Regions from separate parts of the Paenarthrobacter sp. R1 genome, predicted to be linked through region 1. Evidence: riboswitches for the same ligand, from Rfam matches in the RefSeq annotation. Region 1 holds a riboswitch; the other holds the start of a gene.
The links. A riboswitch is a leader RNA that binds a small molecule or an ion and turns the genes downstream of it on or off. The one in region 1 is predicted to bind S-adenosylmethionine.
Positions count from the first base shown of each region.

Region 1 (7,695 bases):
ACCACTGTGTAGACCTCGTCGTTGGGGATGCGGAGGAATCGGTCAACGATCGAGCGGTCGAAGATCTTGGGCCACTCCGCGGCCGGCCATGAGTTCCCCACGCCATCCACCAGGATTTCGCCGGGATGGCCACCGCTGTAGGCGGAGCCGTAGGGATCGGCGCCCACCACTTCTACGTGCCCGCCCGGCCGCTCCTTCGCCACCCGTTCCTTCAAGTACCGCCCGTTGCCGCTGATGGTCCCGCCAGTGCCGATGCCCGCCACGAAGTGGGTTACGGCGCCCCCGGTCTGTTCCCAGATTTCCGGTCCCGTGGTCCGGTAATGCGCCAGGGGGTTGGCCGGGTTGTCGAACTGCATGGGACGCCAAGCTCCGGGGGTCCCCTCCACAACGCGTGCAGCCACGGCCCGGGCGTTCTCCGGGGATTCGGACGGCGCACTCCAATCGGTCAGGATCACCCGCGCACCGTAGCTGTGCAAGGCGGCGAGTTTTTCCGAGGAAATGGTGTCGCCGGTGACCACCACCACCGGATGCCCGGTGAGCCGCCCGATCAGCGCGAGGCCGATCCCCGTATTGCCCGACGTACTCTCCACGATGGTGGCCCCGGGCTTCAACTCGCCGGACCGTTCGGCTGCCCGGACCATGCTCAAGGCCGTCCGGTCCTTGATGGATCCGCCGGGATTCTCCGACTCAAGCTTAATGTGGATGCTGCTGCCCAACCCGCGGCCCAGGGCTTCGAGCTTCACCAGCGGGGTGTTCCCTACCCTCTCCAGCACGGAGGCGTCCAACGCATCGGGAGGGACCGTTGCAGCATGCGCGCCGTGCTTCCGATGTGCCGTCGTCACCATTCGTTTCCACCTTGCCGGAGTCCGTCAACAACAATCCGAAGCTCCCGCCGCGCGTGCTCCACCAGTTCCGGGGCGGACGGCCGGTCTGCAAGGACGTCGGCAAGGCGGCCAACGACGGCGGCGGTCCCCTTGCCCAGCGGCTGCGCAGCTCCCGCTTCGAGCAGCAGATAGGACGCCGTCAGGGCCTCAATGGCGAGCAGCTTCTCCACGGCGTCCACGGATTTCACCAGTTGCTGCAGGGCGAGCGGCGCGAGGGTTGAATGGTCTTCGACGTCGGCGGACAAGGTGGGTGCGCCAAGGGTGGCCGGCGCTGCCAGGAATTTCAGTTCGGCGAGGAGCCCGGCCGCCGAGTACCACAGCAGCCCCGGCAACTCTTCCTGCACCAGGCCGGACCCGGCCGCGGCGGCAAGATGCTTCGCCCGGATGGCACGCTGCGGCGGGTAGAGCTTGGCGATCCTGCGTTCACTCGGAATGCCCACGTGGGCGAGCGCCAAGCGCAAGCCCTCGAAGGCCAACGCCAGCTGCATCGGCTGGAAGTTGCCCCCGGAGACCATCTGCCCCGATTCGAGGTCCACCAGCGGATTGTCACCCCTGCCGTTCAATTCCACGTCCAACGCTGCCGCCAACTGCCCCACCGAGGCCCTGAACGCCCCGTGCGTCTGAGGCGCAGCCCTGAAGGACAGGGGGTCCTGCACGGAAACTTCCGGCCGTACATCTTCCAGCCACCCGCCGCTCAACAGGCGGCGGACGGCGGCGGCCGATTCCCGTTGGCCGTCCACGGCCTTGGCCGATTGGATAGCCGGCGAGAAGGGGCTGAGGTCGCCGCCGCCGTCGTACCTTGCGATGGTTTCCAGGGAGAGGGCGAGCGCGACGTCCGCAAGCCGGGCCACATGCCGCAACCTCAGCAAGGCGAGGGTGCCGGCACCTACCGAATAGGCATTGGCGCTGACGAGGGCCAAGGCCTCACCGGCGTGGAGCGTGAGGGGCTGAAGTCCGGCGTCCGCGAGGGCCTTGGCGCCGGGCACCAGGACGCCGGACGCGTCAAGCGCTTCTCCCTCACCGATCGCGACGGCGGCGACGGCGGCCAGTTGGGTGAGGTCGGAAGAGCCCACCGAACCTTCGGCCGGGATGGCGGGGTGGACGCCACGGTTCAGGAGGTCGGCGTAGAAGCGGGCTGTTTCGGGCCGGACGCCGGAGCCGCCGCGACTGAATCCGACCAGGCGGGCGAGGATCACGGCACGTGCTTCGGCGCGGCTCAGGTAGGGTCCCACCCCGCTGTTGTGGTACCTGACCACCTGCACTTGGTAGGCAAGGATGGAGCCTTCCTCAACAGCGGTATCGCGGCCGGACCCCAGGAGGGTGTTGAGGCCGTAAACCCGCTCGCCGGAGGCCGCCACGTGCTCCACGACTTCCCGTGAACGGCCGATCAAAGTCAGGGCATCATGGTTGAGTTTCACGTGGCAGGAGTCGTCCGCCGCCGCCATGGCGATGCTTTCTGCATGCACTGGCGCCGTCCCGATCAGCAGCACCTTCGACTCCGGAAACATGGTCAGAAATCCAGGAGATTCTGCCGGAAACCGCCGTTGCCATAGCTTTTCCTCAGCAGGCCGCGGCGACGAAGTTCGGGAGTCAGTTTGTCCAGGACCCCATGCACCGTCACCGGATCGACGAACCCGGAAAACAGGAAGCCGTCACCGCCCACGGCCTCGCCCGTCTCCTCTAGGTAGTCGGCGATCTCTCCGGCGGTCCCGATGATCGAATCACCGGCGCCGCCGCTGCGGGCCTGCAGGATCTGCCGCAGCGTGGACCCGGGAGGAGCAGCTTTGGCGAAGTGTTCCAGCGTTCCTTGGTTACTGTTGGTGCTCAGCTCGGGGAGGGGCTGATCGAGGTCGAATTGCTTGAAGTCGATCACCGAAAGGTAGGAGATCGAGTTGAGCTGGCTGTCGATGTCGCGCTGGGTCAGTTCCTTGCGCCGTGCCCGCAGTTCCTCCCCCTCCGCAGCAGACCCCACCACGGTGGGCTTGAGGACAAAAAGTACCTTGACGTCGTCGGGATTCCGCCCGGCATTGGCGGCTTCGGCACGGATGGAATCGCGGTAGGCCTTCATCCCGTCTACCCCGCGGGCCAGGGCGATGGCGACGTCGGCGTGGCCGCCCGCGAACGCTTTGCCCCTCGGCGATGCGCCGGCCTGAACCAACACCGGTTCCTCGGGAAGGGGTGCCGTATTCAGCGGACCCCGGACCTTGAAAAACTGCCCGTCGTGGTTGATGGGATGGACTTTGGTGTGGTCCGCAAACCGGCCTGCCTCCACGTCCTCCAGCACGGCGTCCGGTTCCCAGCTCCGCCAAAGCCGCCGGACGACGTCGACGAATTCCTCCGCCTTCTCGTAACGCAGGTCGTGCTCGATCTGCTGGTCCAGTCCGTAATTCTGCGCGGCGAGGTCGCTGCCGGAGGTCACCACGTTCCAGCCGAGTTGGCCCTCGGAGAAATGCTGCAGGGTGGCAAGGAGCCTGGCCGCGGTGAAAGGCGGGTAGAAGGACGCGCTGATGGTGGGCACAATGCCGAGGTGTTCCGTCGCGGACAGCAGGTACGGCACCAGGGCCAAGGGATCGTGCTTCGGAGCGAAGGACGCGTGCGCGAGCGACACTTCCGCGGTGCCGCCGTACGTGTCCGGGACGGTGAGTGAATCTTCGATGATGAACAGGTCCAGCCCCGACCGTTCAAAAGCCCTGACCGCCTCCTGGTAGAGCGCAGGCTTCTTCCAGTCATAGCCAAGGCTGTAGCCGGGAGTCCCCCAGCCCTGGACACCGAATCCATGGCCCACGAACCATCCGAAATGCAGCATGGGCTTGAGTGTAGAACTGCTCTGTCCGTTCACCGCGACCTGATTTCATGCGAAGTTACAGGGGGTCGTATTGCGTCAATTATGCTCCCGTGACGTCTTAAATGGTCCAGTCCCGGCGGCCGGTCCGGTTACGCAACATGACGACGGCGGGACACCCGCCACATGCGTCGCAACGGCCGCGGATGTTATTTTCTTCTTGAGTAATGAGTACCAGCGCCAAGCCCTGACTTGCTGGTCGGCAACCCTCTCCCGCGGCGGGGTGCCTCAGGTGACTACTCGGCGTATTCGACACTTCGAACTGCAAGCGTGACTGAGGAGCACATTAATGCCTGAACCCATCGAAGAGAGACTTTCCTACCGTTTGATCACGGGCCCGGACACCCGGGACTTCTGCGAACGGATCAGCAACGCCCTCGCTGAAGGCTACGTCCTGCATGGCAGCCCGTCGGCCACCTTCAACGGAACGGACGTCATCGTGGCACAGGCAGTGGTGTTGCCTGCCGCCGTCGCCAGCGCGGATGCCGCCGTGGCCAATGCCGTGGATGAGCTGGAGAACTACGAGGACGAGGCAGCATTCGAGGGCCACGCATGAGCTACGCCGGAGACCTGACCCCGCAGGATGCCTGGGCGAAGCTGCAGGACGGTGCCATCCTGGTGGACGTCCGCACCGAGGGCGAGTGGGCCCACATCGGCATCCCCGACACCAAGGCCACGGAAAACGATCCCCTGTTCATCCAGTGGAACCTTGCAGGCGGCGTCCCGAACTCCCGCTTCATCGAAGACCTGCAGCAACAGGCACCCGAGGGAGACGGCGTTGAGCTTGTGTTCCTTTGCCGGTCCGGCCAGCGCTCCATTGCTGCGGCCATCGCCGCAACCCAGGCAGGTTTCACCGCCTACAACGTCCTCGAAGGCTTCGAAGGTGAACCGGACCGTTACGGCGAACGGACCGTCAACGGCTGGAAAAACCGCGGCCTGCCAACCAACCTTGGAAACGAATAAGAAGTGACTTTCAACCCTGACGCCGCCGGCTGGAATCCAGACACCCAAGCCGTTCGCGGTGGCCTTGACCGCACCAATTTCCAGGAAACGGCGGAGCCCGTCTTCCTCAACTCCGGCTTTGTCTACGAGTCGGCGGCAGCTGCCGAGCGCGCCTTCACCGGGGAAGACGAACGCTTCGTCTACTCCCGCTACGGCAACCCCTCCGTTGCCACCTTCCAGGAGCGGCTGCGTCTCCTTGAAGGCACCGAAGCCTGCTTCGCGACGGCGTCGGGCATGTCCGCAGTCTTCACCGCCCTTGGTGCCTTGCTGGGCGCCGGCGACCGGGTGGTTGCCGCCCGCTCGCTCTTTGGCTCCTGCTTCGTGATCCTCAACGAGATCCTGCCGCGGTGGGGCGTGGAGACCGTGTTCGTAGACGGCCCCGACCTGGACCAGTGGCGCGCTGCCCTCTCCGAGCCCACCACCGCGGTGTTCTTCGAGTCCCCCTCCAACCCGATGCAGGAGATCGTGGACATCGCAGCCGTCAGCGAGCTCGCGCACGCCGCCGGGGCAACAGTGGTGGTGGACAACGTCTTTGCCACTCCCCTGCTCCAGCGCTGCGGCGAGCTCGGCGCCGACGTCATTGTGTACTCCGGCACGAAGCACATCGACGGCCAAGGCCGCGTACTGGGCGGCGCGATCCTGGGCACCAAGGAGTTCATCGAAGGCCCGGTCAAGCAACTCATGCGGCACACCGGGCCGTCATTGTCCGCGTTCAACGCGTGGGTGCTGACCAAGGGCCTGGAGACCATGGGCCTGCGGGTGAACCACAGTTCCGCCTCTGCGCTGAAGATTGCCGAATGGCTGGAAGATCAGCCTGCGATCAACTGGGTCAAATACCCCTTGCTCACATCCCACCCGCAGTATGAGCTGGCCGCCAAGCAGATGAAGGCCGGCGGTACCGTGTTGACGTTCGAGCTTTCGCCGTCGTCCGGCCGCTCCGCCAAGGAAGCCGCGTTCGCTTTGCTCGACGGGTTGCGGGTCATCGACATCTCCAACAACCTGGGCGACTCGAAGTCGCTCATTACCCACCCGGCTACCACCACCCACAGGGCCATGGGACCCGAAGGCCGTGCAGCCATCGGGCTCTCCGACGGCGTGGTCCGGTTGTCCGTTGGGCTCGAGGACGTCAACGACCTCATCCTGGATCTGGAGAAGGCCCTCAAACAGGTCTAATCTCATGCCATGAGGCATCCATACCGCCGCGCGGGGGCTGTCATTGTTGCGGGTTCGGTCGTGTGGCTGGCGGGAATATCTCCGGTGCCCCGCGTCTATACCACCCACGATCCGGCCGAGCGTTTGAGGCTGCTTCTGCGGGGTGAGCGGGGATGGGTGACCGGCCACCACGTGGCCGCAGCCGGGACCGCGGCCGTGCCGATTGGATTCGCCGCCTTGGCACGGGCCATGCCTGACGCCAAGGCCAAGCACTGGGTAGAGGCCTCGGCTGCGGCGCTCCTGGCCGGAGCTCCGCTGTTTGTGTACAGCCTGTCCCGGAGGGCGTCGGACCTTGAACGGTTTGCGTATCGTCGCGGCTCGAATGTTCCGTTCCTGGGCTACTCATGGCTGCACATCGCCGGCCTGGCCGCCCTCGGCACCGGCTTGCTGCGATCGCCGGCAGAGCGCTGGGTGGGGCTGACGGCCAGCAGTGCTGCGGTACTTTTCGCCGGCATCCTGCTCAAGGCCAAGGACATTCCGCCGTTCGTCTTCTACGTTACGGAGGCGACTGTGGGAGGGTACCTGATGGTGTGGGATCCGGAGCCTCCCGCGGGCGACCCCGCGGTTGGTTGAGTTCCCGCAGTGCTGAGTTCCCGCGGTTGGCTGAGGTCCCGTAGTGCGGAGTTCCTAGGCCCGGCGGACGCGTGCCAGCACGGGATCGGGATCCTTGATGGCACCTCCCGGTGTGCCGGAGACGGTGACTTTGACGGCATGCCCCACCACGGCACCCAACGCCTCTACACTGGGCGGACTCCCTGCGGGGCTTTGGCCATCCCGTTGGCGGCTGTTGAAGCGTGCCGCAGCTTCCCGTTGCTGATGGGCGCCGTTTCCGCGCTTCAGGATGTCCGCTAAGCCTGCTTTCACCAGTTCCAGTTCGCCCTGCTCGGCCAACACGGGGGTCAAGTACTCCATCAACGCCCACACCACGCTTGTGGCCGGTTCGGGACGGAATTCGCCAAAGTCAAGAAGGTCACCGCGCAAACCCATGTTGCTGGCTTGGAAACTGGCCATGCGCAACAACGCCGTCGGCACCGAGGCGGGTTCAACGCCGTCGAGCATCTCCCGGGTGGCCGTCTCCACCAAAGCCCGCACCAGCACGGCAATCAAGGCCGCATCCTCCGAACGCAGGCAGACGTCGGCAACCCGGACCTCCACTGTGGGGTGGTCCCGGGAGAGGCGGGCGTCAAAGTAGATCATGCCCTCATCCAGCAGCACGCCCGTCTCCAACAGCCGCTTGACCATACGCCGATAGGAGGTCAGGGAACCGAACACAGCGGACGGCCCGGACGTTGGCCAGCGGTTCCAGGCCTGGGTCCGGTAGCTGTCAAAGCCGGTGGCCTGTCCGCGCCAGTAGGGAGAATTGGCGCTGATGGCGGTCAGGACAGCGAGCTTGTCCCGGATGTGGTCCAGGACTACGACGCCTTCCTCAGGCGATTCCAACGAGGTGTGCACGTGGAAGCCGCACGTCAGCTGTTCGTACGCCGTGAGTCCAAAACGCTCCAGCATCTCCGCGTACCTGGGGTTGGGCGTCGTGTGCGGGGTGGAAGCGAGGGGCGAAGTGGCAAGTGCGGCTACGCGGGCCCCGTGCTTGCGGGCGGCCTGGTCTGCCAAGGCCCGGCCCCGCCTGATCTGATGCAGCAATTCGTCGTAGCTATGGCAGGGCCGGGTCTGGGTCTCGATCTGTTCCAGCTTTAGTTCGTGGCTGAGCCCTGAACCGTCGCCCTCGGAAGTCCCGTCCTGTTGCCCTCTTCCGCT
Region 1 covers NZ_CP127115.1:1,650,618-1,658,312, forward strand. Annotated here, with positions in the region: gene QN084_RS08025 (PLP-dependent cysteine synthase family protein) at 1-845, opposite strand, end outside; gene QN084_RS08030 (aromatic amino acid ammonia-lyase) at 839-2,392, opposite strand; gene QN084_RS08035 (NtaA/DmoA family FMN-dependent monooxygenase) at 2,395-3,723, opposite strand; SAM riboswitch class IV at 3,890-4,003, shown strand; gene QN084_RS08040 (DUF1737 domain-containing protein) at 4,016-4,282, shown strand; gene QN084_RS08045 (rhodanese-like domain-containing protein) at 4,279-4,689, shown strand; gene QN084_RS08050 (O-succinylhomoserine sulfhydrylase) at 4,693-5,901, shown strand; gene QN084_RS08055 (hypothetical protein) at 5,911-6,513, shown strand; gene QN084_RS08060 (glutamate--cysteine ligase 2) at 6,568-7,695, opposite strand, start outside.

Region 2 (7,695 bases), 2.3 Mb from region 1:
ACCAAGCTCGATGCCGCCGTCCAGGAGCTCAGCTCGGGCGGCGCCACCGTGGTGCTGTTCAATGGCCCTGACACGGCGTCCTCGGTGCTTGGCCGGATCCGCGGCAAGGTAGCCATCTACAACGAGAACCTGCGAACCGTCGCCGCCCGGCACGACGCAGTGGTCGCCGACATGTGGTCCCTGCGGCAACTCGCTGATCCGCAGATGTGGGACGTGGACCGGCTGCATTTCTCGCCGTTGGGCCACCACACCATCGCCACCATGGTGCTGGAGGCACTGAACGTGCCGCACACCCTGGAACCGATGGCACCCAAACCGCTCCCGCCGCGCACGTGGCGCGAAGCCAGGTCCTCGGACCTCGTGTGGGCCCGCGAGTACTTCGTTCCGTGGGTCATCCGCAGGTTGCGGCACCAGTCTTCCGGGGACGGCATCACGCCAAAGCGCCCGACGCCGGGTCCCGTTTCAGGTGCTAACTGACCATGAGGATACTCACAAAACTCATAAGCCTCACCAGGAGCGCCAAACTCACAAAACTCACAACGACTCATAAGCTTGATACATGATCGAGAATCCATTCAGGCCCTCAGCAGGAGCAACTCCTCCGGAAATCATTGGACGGTCAGGCCTGCTTGATGAGTTCAAATACGGTTTGCGGCTTGGTTCCGGGGCACCGGGACTGCTCACGATCTTCACCGGAGCCCGCGGGATCGGCAAGACGGTGATGCTCGGGGAGGTCCATGACGCCGCCCGCCAAGAAGGCTGGGCAGTCATCGCGGAGACTGCAACGGAAGGCTTCATGGGTCGCGTCGGCGAGGAAATGCTCAGCCTGACCCAGGAACTTGGCAGCGGTCCGCAGAACCGGCGGATCACCGCCATCGGCGCCGCAGGATTCAGCATCACCACCCAGTTGGCACCCGAACGCCAAGTAGCATGGCGCAAGCTCGGCGAAGAACTTCTCCACATCCTCGACAACAAACACACCGGCCTGATCATCACGGTGGATGAAATCCACGCCGCCGACCGCAACGAACTCGCTCAATTGGCGGCCAGCGTCCAGCACTTCATCCAGGACCGGATGCCGATCGGCCTGGTATTCGCCGGACTGCCTGCAGCCGTATCCGACCTGCTCAATGAAGGCGTTGCCACGTTCCTGCGCCGGGCCGACAAAATCGACCTCCATGCGGCGGGCATCCGCGACGTTGAACGGTCTTTCGCCTCCATCTTCGCCACCGCCGGCTTCCGTGTCCCGCCCCACCTGGTCCAAAAGGCAGCCGAGTCGACCGGTGGCTACCCCTTCTTGATCCAGCTCGTCGGCTACTTCCTCTGGCGCGAAGCGGAAAATAACAACGGCACGCTGACAGATGCCGAGGCGGACCGCGCGGTACAGGCCGCCCACAGGCGCAATGCCCGCACGGTCATCGAAGCCGCACTCTCAACCGTGTCGGCAAAGGACCTCCAGTTCCTTCGCGCAATGGCGCAGGATGACGGTCCTTCGATCGCCGGAGACCTTGGAGAGAGGCTGAAGGCAAAGACCAATCTAGTCGCCAACTATCGCTCGCGCCTGCTCGCCGCCGGCCTGGTGGAACCTGCCGGCCACGGGAAGATCGATTTCGCGATACCGGGCCTTCGACAGTATTTGCGCAATCTGAACACAGACTAGTCATCTCACGGTACTAGTGCGCCGAGCCCGATCCCGTAGGCTGCCAAAACAAGTCATCGGTGTAGGCTCGTATCAAGGGCCTGGGCTTCGTATACATCTTGATGGGATCATTTTTCGCGTTCGGAGCTCTCTGGACCCTACTCACGTCGGCAAAGTAGTTCTCTTTTTGGTTTGTCTGGCGCTCCCCAACCTGGAGGTTTGATGGTTGGGCTGCCGCGGCGGCGAAGCCCTGACGCGACGGGGCTAAGCTGGGATAGGACCTAGGAGGGCTCCACTGTGAACAATCTGATCTTCTGGATCATCGTCTGCTCATGGGTGATTCCAGTTGGAATCCGCATGTACAACCGGTCCAAGGCGCGCCGAATCCATAACGACGGCTTCCGTGGCTACCCGCCGCAGAACCTTCCCGGGCCAGGCTACCCGCCGCACAACTACCCCGGCCAGGCCTATCCGCCGCAGAACTACCCCGGGTATCCGACGGGACCCGCCGACATCCGCCCGGCTGATGCAACGCCGCCGGAGGTACCGCCGTCGGGCGCTTCACCACAGGTGCCGCCCCCGGCAAGTGGAGGCTCTGCGCCGCAGGGCTACCGGGCGCGGAAGCTCGCAGAGCTGGACGCGAAGTTCAGCAACGGCGAGATCGCCATGGAGGACTACATGAAGCAGCGCGGCGAGATCATGAACGGCTGAAGTCTTCGGCAAAGAAGGCTGCGCCCAGCTGGCCCGCGAGCTGGCCGATCTCCGTGAGGAAGCCGTCGTGCCCGATGGGGGCTTCGATGATGTGGACCGGGACGTCGCCCGGCAAGGCTTCGGCGAGTTCGTGCGACTGTGCCGGGAAGTAGAGCCGGTCGGAGTTCACGGCCGCCACAAAAAACTGTGCCGTGGCCCGGGACAACGCTTCCTTGAGCGGGCCGCGTCCCCGCCTGACGTCGTGGGACATCAGGGCCTCGGTGATCGCGATGTAGCTGTTGGCATCGAAGCGGCGCACCAGCTTGGTGCCCTGGTGGTCCAAGTAACTCTCCACCTGGTAGCGCCCCCGCTCCCCCAGCACGGCGGCGGTCAGCGGTTTCTCCTGCGGCTGCGCTTCCCGGCCGAAGCGGAGGTCCAGCTCCAGCGCGGAACGATACGTGATGTGGGCAATCCGCCGCGCCAAGGCAAGGCCGGTTTCAGGTGCCGGGCCATGGTAGTAGTCACCGTTGTTGAAGTTCGGATCCTGGCGGATTGCGAGCGTCTGTGCCTGCGCAAACGCGATCTGCTCCGCGGTGCTGTAGGCACCTACGGAAATCACGGCGCAGCGCTCCACCCTGTTCGGGAAGGTCACTGCCCATTCCAAGGCGCGCGCCCCGCCCATCGAGCCGCCCAGCACTGCATGCCACTGCCGGATCCCCAAGGCGTCGGCGAGCCGGGCTTCGGCCACTGTGCTGTCGCGCAGGGTCACCAGTGGGAAACGGGAGCCCCAGGGCTTGCCGTCCGGGGCTTGCGACGACGGCCCTGTGCTGCCGTAGCAGCCGCCCACGATGTTGATGGAAATGACAAAGAACCTGTTGGTGTCGATCGTTGCGCCCGGGCCAACGAGCTGCTCCCACCAGCCTTCCTCGTCCGAGGCGCCGCGTGCAACATGCGTACTACCCGTCAGGGCGTGCTCCACGAGGACGGCGTTTGAGGCGTCGGCATTGAGCTTGCCCCAGGTCTCATAGGCCAGGACAACGTCCGGGAGAAACCCGCCGGCTTCCAGCTCCAGGGAACCCACGCGGGCGTATTTGACGGTTCCGTCCTGTTCTTCCGACGTGGGAAGGGATGTGGCAGTAATGGTCATTCCTTTGACACCTAAACCTCGCGCTTGCCCGCCGCCGTTATTGCGGCAGGCCAGGTCCTCACCCGGGGCACCCCACCGCGGAGGAGGGTTGCCGGCCAGCAAGCCGGGGCTGATCGCTGGCACTCATGACCTAACACCTAGAGTTTAGGAAGAGAACGGCCGTTCTGGCGAAGAATGTGACAGCAGTATGACGGTTCAGGGCGTTTTAGTTCACGAACGCGCACGTGACGGGGCCGCCCGGCGAAGAATCCTCAATCCGGGCGGCCCGCCGCGACGCACGTCAGGCGGGTTCAGGCACCCTTTGCCGCGCGGAATCCGGCCTCGAGGTCGGCAATGATGTCATCGATGTGCTCGATTCCCACGGACAGGCGGACGAGGCCCGGGTTTACTCCGGCAACGGCCTGCTGTTCCGCGGTCAGCTGGCTGTGGGTGGTCGACGCCGGGTGGATGACCAGGGAACGGACATCACCGATGTTTGCCACATGGGAGTGCAGTTCCAAGGCATCGACGAAGCGCTTGCCGGCTTCGACGCCACCCTTGATGGTAAAAGCAACAACGGCCCCCGTGCCACGGGGACCGTACTTGCGGCCACGGTCGTACCAGGGGCTGGACGGCAGGCCCGCATAGGCGACCGCTTCGACGTCGTCACGGGCTTCAAGCCATTCGGCCACCTTGGTGGCGTTGGCCACGTGACGCTCCACCCGCAGGCTCAAGGTTTCCAGGCCTTGGGCAATAAGGAAGGCGTTGAACGGCGATACTGCGGAACCAAGGTCGCGCAGCAACTGGACGCGGGCCTTCAGGATGTAGGAAAGGTTGGCGCCGAGGGCGCCGTCCTTGCCGAGGTCGCGGGCGTAGACCAGGCCGTTGTAGCTGGGGTCGGGAGTGTTGAAGTTCGGGAAGCGCTCCGGGTCCTGGCTGAAGTCGAAGTTTCCGGAATCCACGATCACCCCGGCAATGGCAGCACCATGGCCACCCAGGTACTTGGTGGCCGAGTGGACCACAATGTCCGCACCCCACTCGATGGGACGGATCAGGTAGGGCGTGGAAAGCGTGTTGTCCACGATCAGCGGGACACCCGCTTCATGGGCAACCGCGGCGACGCCTTCGATGTCCAGCACGTCCTGGCGGGGGTTGGATACAACTTCGCCGAAGAACAGCTTGGTGTTGGGCTGCACGGCGTTGCGCCACTGCTCCAGGTTGTCCGGATCCTCGACGAAGGTCACGGAAATACCGAACTTCTTCAGGGTGTGCGCCAGGAGGTTGTAGGTTCCGCCGTACAGGCTGGGGCTGGCCACCACGTGGTCACCGGCCTCGGCGATGTTCAGGATCGCGAAGGTCTCCGCCGCCTGGCCCGAGCTGAGCAGCAGGGCCCCGAGCCCGCCCTCAAGGCTGGCAATGCGCTGTTCCACTGCGTCCTGGGTGGGGTTGCCAATGCGGGTGTAGATGGGAGCCAGTTCCGCCAGCGCAAACCGGTTGGCGGCACTCTCCGCACTGGGGAACACGAAGGAAGTGGTCTGGTAAATCGGCAGCGAGCGTGCACCGGTTGCAGCATCCGGCTCCTGGCCTGCGTGGATCTGGCGGGTTTCGAAAGACCATCCCTGGGACATGACGTGGCTCCTCTTCGTAGCGCATGGGTTTAGTAACGGGGAGTGCTTGGAACTGCGGCCAGTCTAGGAAGCCGGCACGGAATTACCCACCTTTATGACGAAGACAGTATTTTTCGGTCTTTCCGCGACGGGACAGGGCCGGGGACGGTGCCCGGCCTCAGGGCACGCCGTAACATCCCATCTTAGTTAGGCAAGACTTAGCTGAGACCCGAATCACAAAGTGCCAAGATGAAGCCATGCGCATGGATCACGTCTCTTACGCTTGTGAAAAAGATGGCCTCCTGGCCACTACCGAACGAATTTCCGCAGCACTGGGAGTGGACGCAGTCCGGGGCGGAGTGCACCCCCGCTTCGGCACCCGGAACATGATCATTCCCCTCGCGGACAGCAAATACCTTGAAGTCGTGGAGGTCCTGGACCACCCCGCTTCGGATAAGGCACCCTTTGGCCAGGCAGTCCGGGCACGCTCGGCAGCCGGCGGTGGATGGATGGGCTGGTGCGTCGCCGTTGACGACCTTGCCCCGTTCGAAGCACGCCTCGGCCGCTCCGCAGTACCGGGCAACCGCAAGTTCCCGGACGGCCGCGAACTCGTGTGGCAGCAGATCGGCATCCTCGGCTTGATCGCCGACCCGCAGGTGCCGTACATGCTCAAGTGGGAAGGCGACCCCTCCCTGCACCCGTCCAAGGTCTACGAGAGCGACGTCAAGATGTCCAGCCTCACCATCGCCGGTTCCGCAGAGCGCGTGACCGAGTGGTTGGGTGAACCCGTGGAGAAGCCGCTCGAGGACGTCGCCGTCCAGTGGATGGCACCGCACGGAACCCCCGGCATCATGTCCGTCACTTTCGAAACCGCCGCAGGAGCCGTCACCATCTGACGCTGTTCCACACAATACTTCGGCCGCCATCAGCGGGTGCCAATGACGTCACCCACCGATGGCGGCCGAATACCTTTAAGGGGCGGGTCCGGGCCTCCATGCCCACAGGCCTCCCGGCCCTACGCCTACCCGGTCAGCCCAGCCCCACGGCCTTCCCAAAGAGGCTGAAGCCGACGAATGCCACGATGTCCAGCAGCGCGTGGGCTATCACCAGCGGCATCACGCGCTTGGTCTTGGTATAAAGCCACGCGAACACCAAGCCCATGACCACGTTGCCGATGAACGGACCGAACCCTTGGTAGAGGTGGTAGCTGCCCCGCAGCAACGCGCTGACCACGATTGCCGCGGCTGTGCTCCACCCGAACTTGCCGAAACGGTCCAGCAGGTAGCCCACCACAATGACTTCTTCGACGATCCCGTGGCGGATGGCGGAGAGCACCAGCACAGGCACGGTCCACCAGTACGTGTCCAAGCCGCTGGGTATGATCGCCGTGGTGATGCCCAGCGCCCGGCCTGCGGCATACAGGCCAAGGGACGGAATCCCGATGGCCGCTGCCAGGCCGAGGCCTTGCAGCGCATCCTTGCCTGGCCGGGCGAAGTTGAAGCCAAGACGGGCAAATGCTGATCCTCCCGAGGCTTGGAGGGACAGGAAGTAGAAAACCAGGACCACCGGCACCAGGGCGAACAGGATGTCCAGCAATTGGTAGGTGAGGTCGAAGTACTCGCGCGTGCTTTGGGACCTGTTGAGCGTCGAGGTTGCCTCCGACAACGGCGCCCTGGTCATCTTGTCCAGGAGCTGGACCACCGAATACACGGCAGACTGGCCCAGCGAAAGACCCAGGACAATGAGTACTTCGGCGCGCAGGCGGCGTCGTGAGGCTAGGAGCATGTTCCTATCTTGCCTTCAGATCCTGTTGCTTCCCCGGGAGCTGTCAGTCCGCAACGTGCGTGGCGGCGACGATGACCTCGGTCCCCTTGGCTTCAAACGCCGCGCGGTCTGCGGGCTTGATCCCGGAGTCCGTAATGAGGTGCCGGAACTCATAGCCGGCCATCGCGGCAAAGGCCCTGTGCCCCACCTTGGAGGAGTCAGCGAGCACGTAGGACTCCGTGGCCCTCCCCGCCATGACCGTATTCACCATGGCTTCGCCCTCATCGGTGATGGTGGGTCCCAGCTCCGGGTCCACTCCGTTGACGCCGATGAACGCGATGTCCAAGGCCACTTTCTGCATGATGACATCCGTGTAAGGTCCCACGAGTTCATAAGAACGCGGATTGAGGATCCCGCCGGTCACCATGATCTTGATGTGGGGCCGCACTGCCAGTTGCGCGGCGATGTTGATGGCGTTGGTGACCACCGTGAGGGTGGGCCGGTTGGAGGGGGCGTTGAGGTCCTCCCTGGTGGAGAGGATCTGGGCCAAGGCCGTGTTGGTTGTTCCCCCGCTGAGCCCGATGACGGCGCCGGGTCCGATCAGCTCGGAGGCCGCCTGGGCGATCGCCTGCTTGGCCTCGGCGTGGTCGTCACGGTTGTAACGGCCCGGAAGGTCATAGGCAACAGAGCCCGTGGTCGCCCCGCCCCTGGTCCGGCTCAGCAGGCGCTGCTTGGCCAGGCTGTCCAGGTCCCGTCGCGCCGTTGCCGGCGACACCCCGAGCCGGGTCACGATGTCCTCGACCTCGATCCGGCCGGACTCGGCCAGGAGGTCCAGGATGGCGGTCAACCGGTCGGTGCGGGTCATGACT
Region 2 covers NZ_CP127115.1:3,902,015-3,909,709, reverse strand. Annotated here, with positions in the region: gene QN084_RS18635 (SGNH/GDSL hydrolase family protein) at 1-477, shown strand, start outside; gene QN084_RS18630 (ATP-binding protein) at 560-1,660, shown strand; gene QN084_RS18625 (hypothetical protein) at 1,937-2,350, shown strand; gene metX (homoserine O-acetyltransferase MetX) at 2,337-3,476, opposite strand; SAM riboswitch class IV at 3,492-3,607, opposite strand; gene QN084_RS18615 (bifunctional o-acetylhomoserine/o-acetylserine sulfhydrylase) at 3,767-5,083, opposite strand; gene QN084_RS18610 (VOC family protein) at 5,320-5,958, shown strand; gene QN084_RS18605 (CPBP family intramembrane glutamic endopeptidase) at 6,092-6,847, opposite strand; gene QN084_RS18600 (DeoR/GlpR family DNA-binding transcription regulator) at 6,891-7,691, opposite strand.
Region 2: linked by a shared signal. The riboswitch ahead of metX (homoserine O-acetyltransferase MetX) and the one ahead of QN084_RS08040 (DUF1737 domain-containing protein) in region 1 are both predicted to bind S-adenosylmethionine.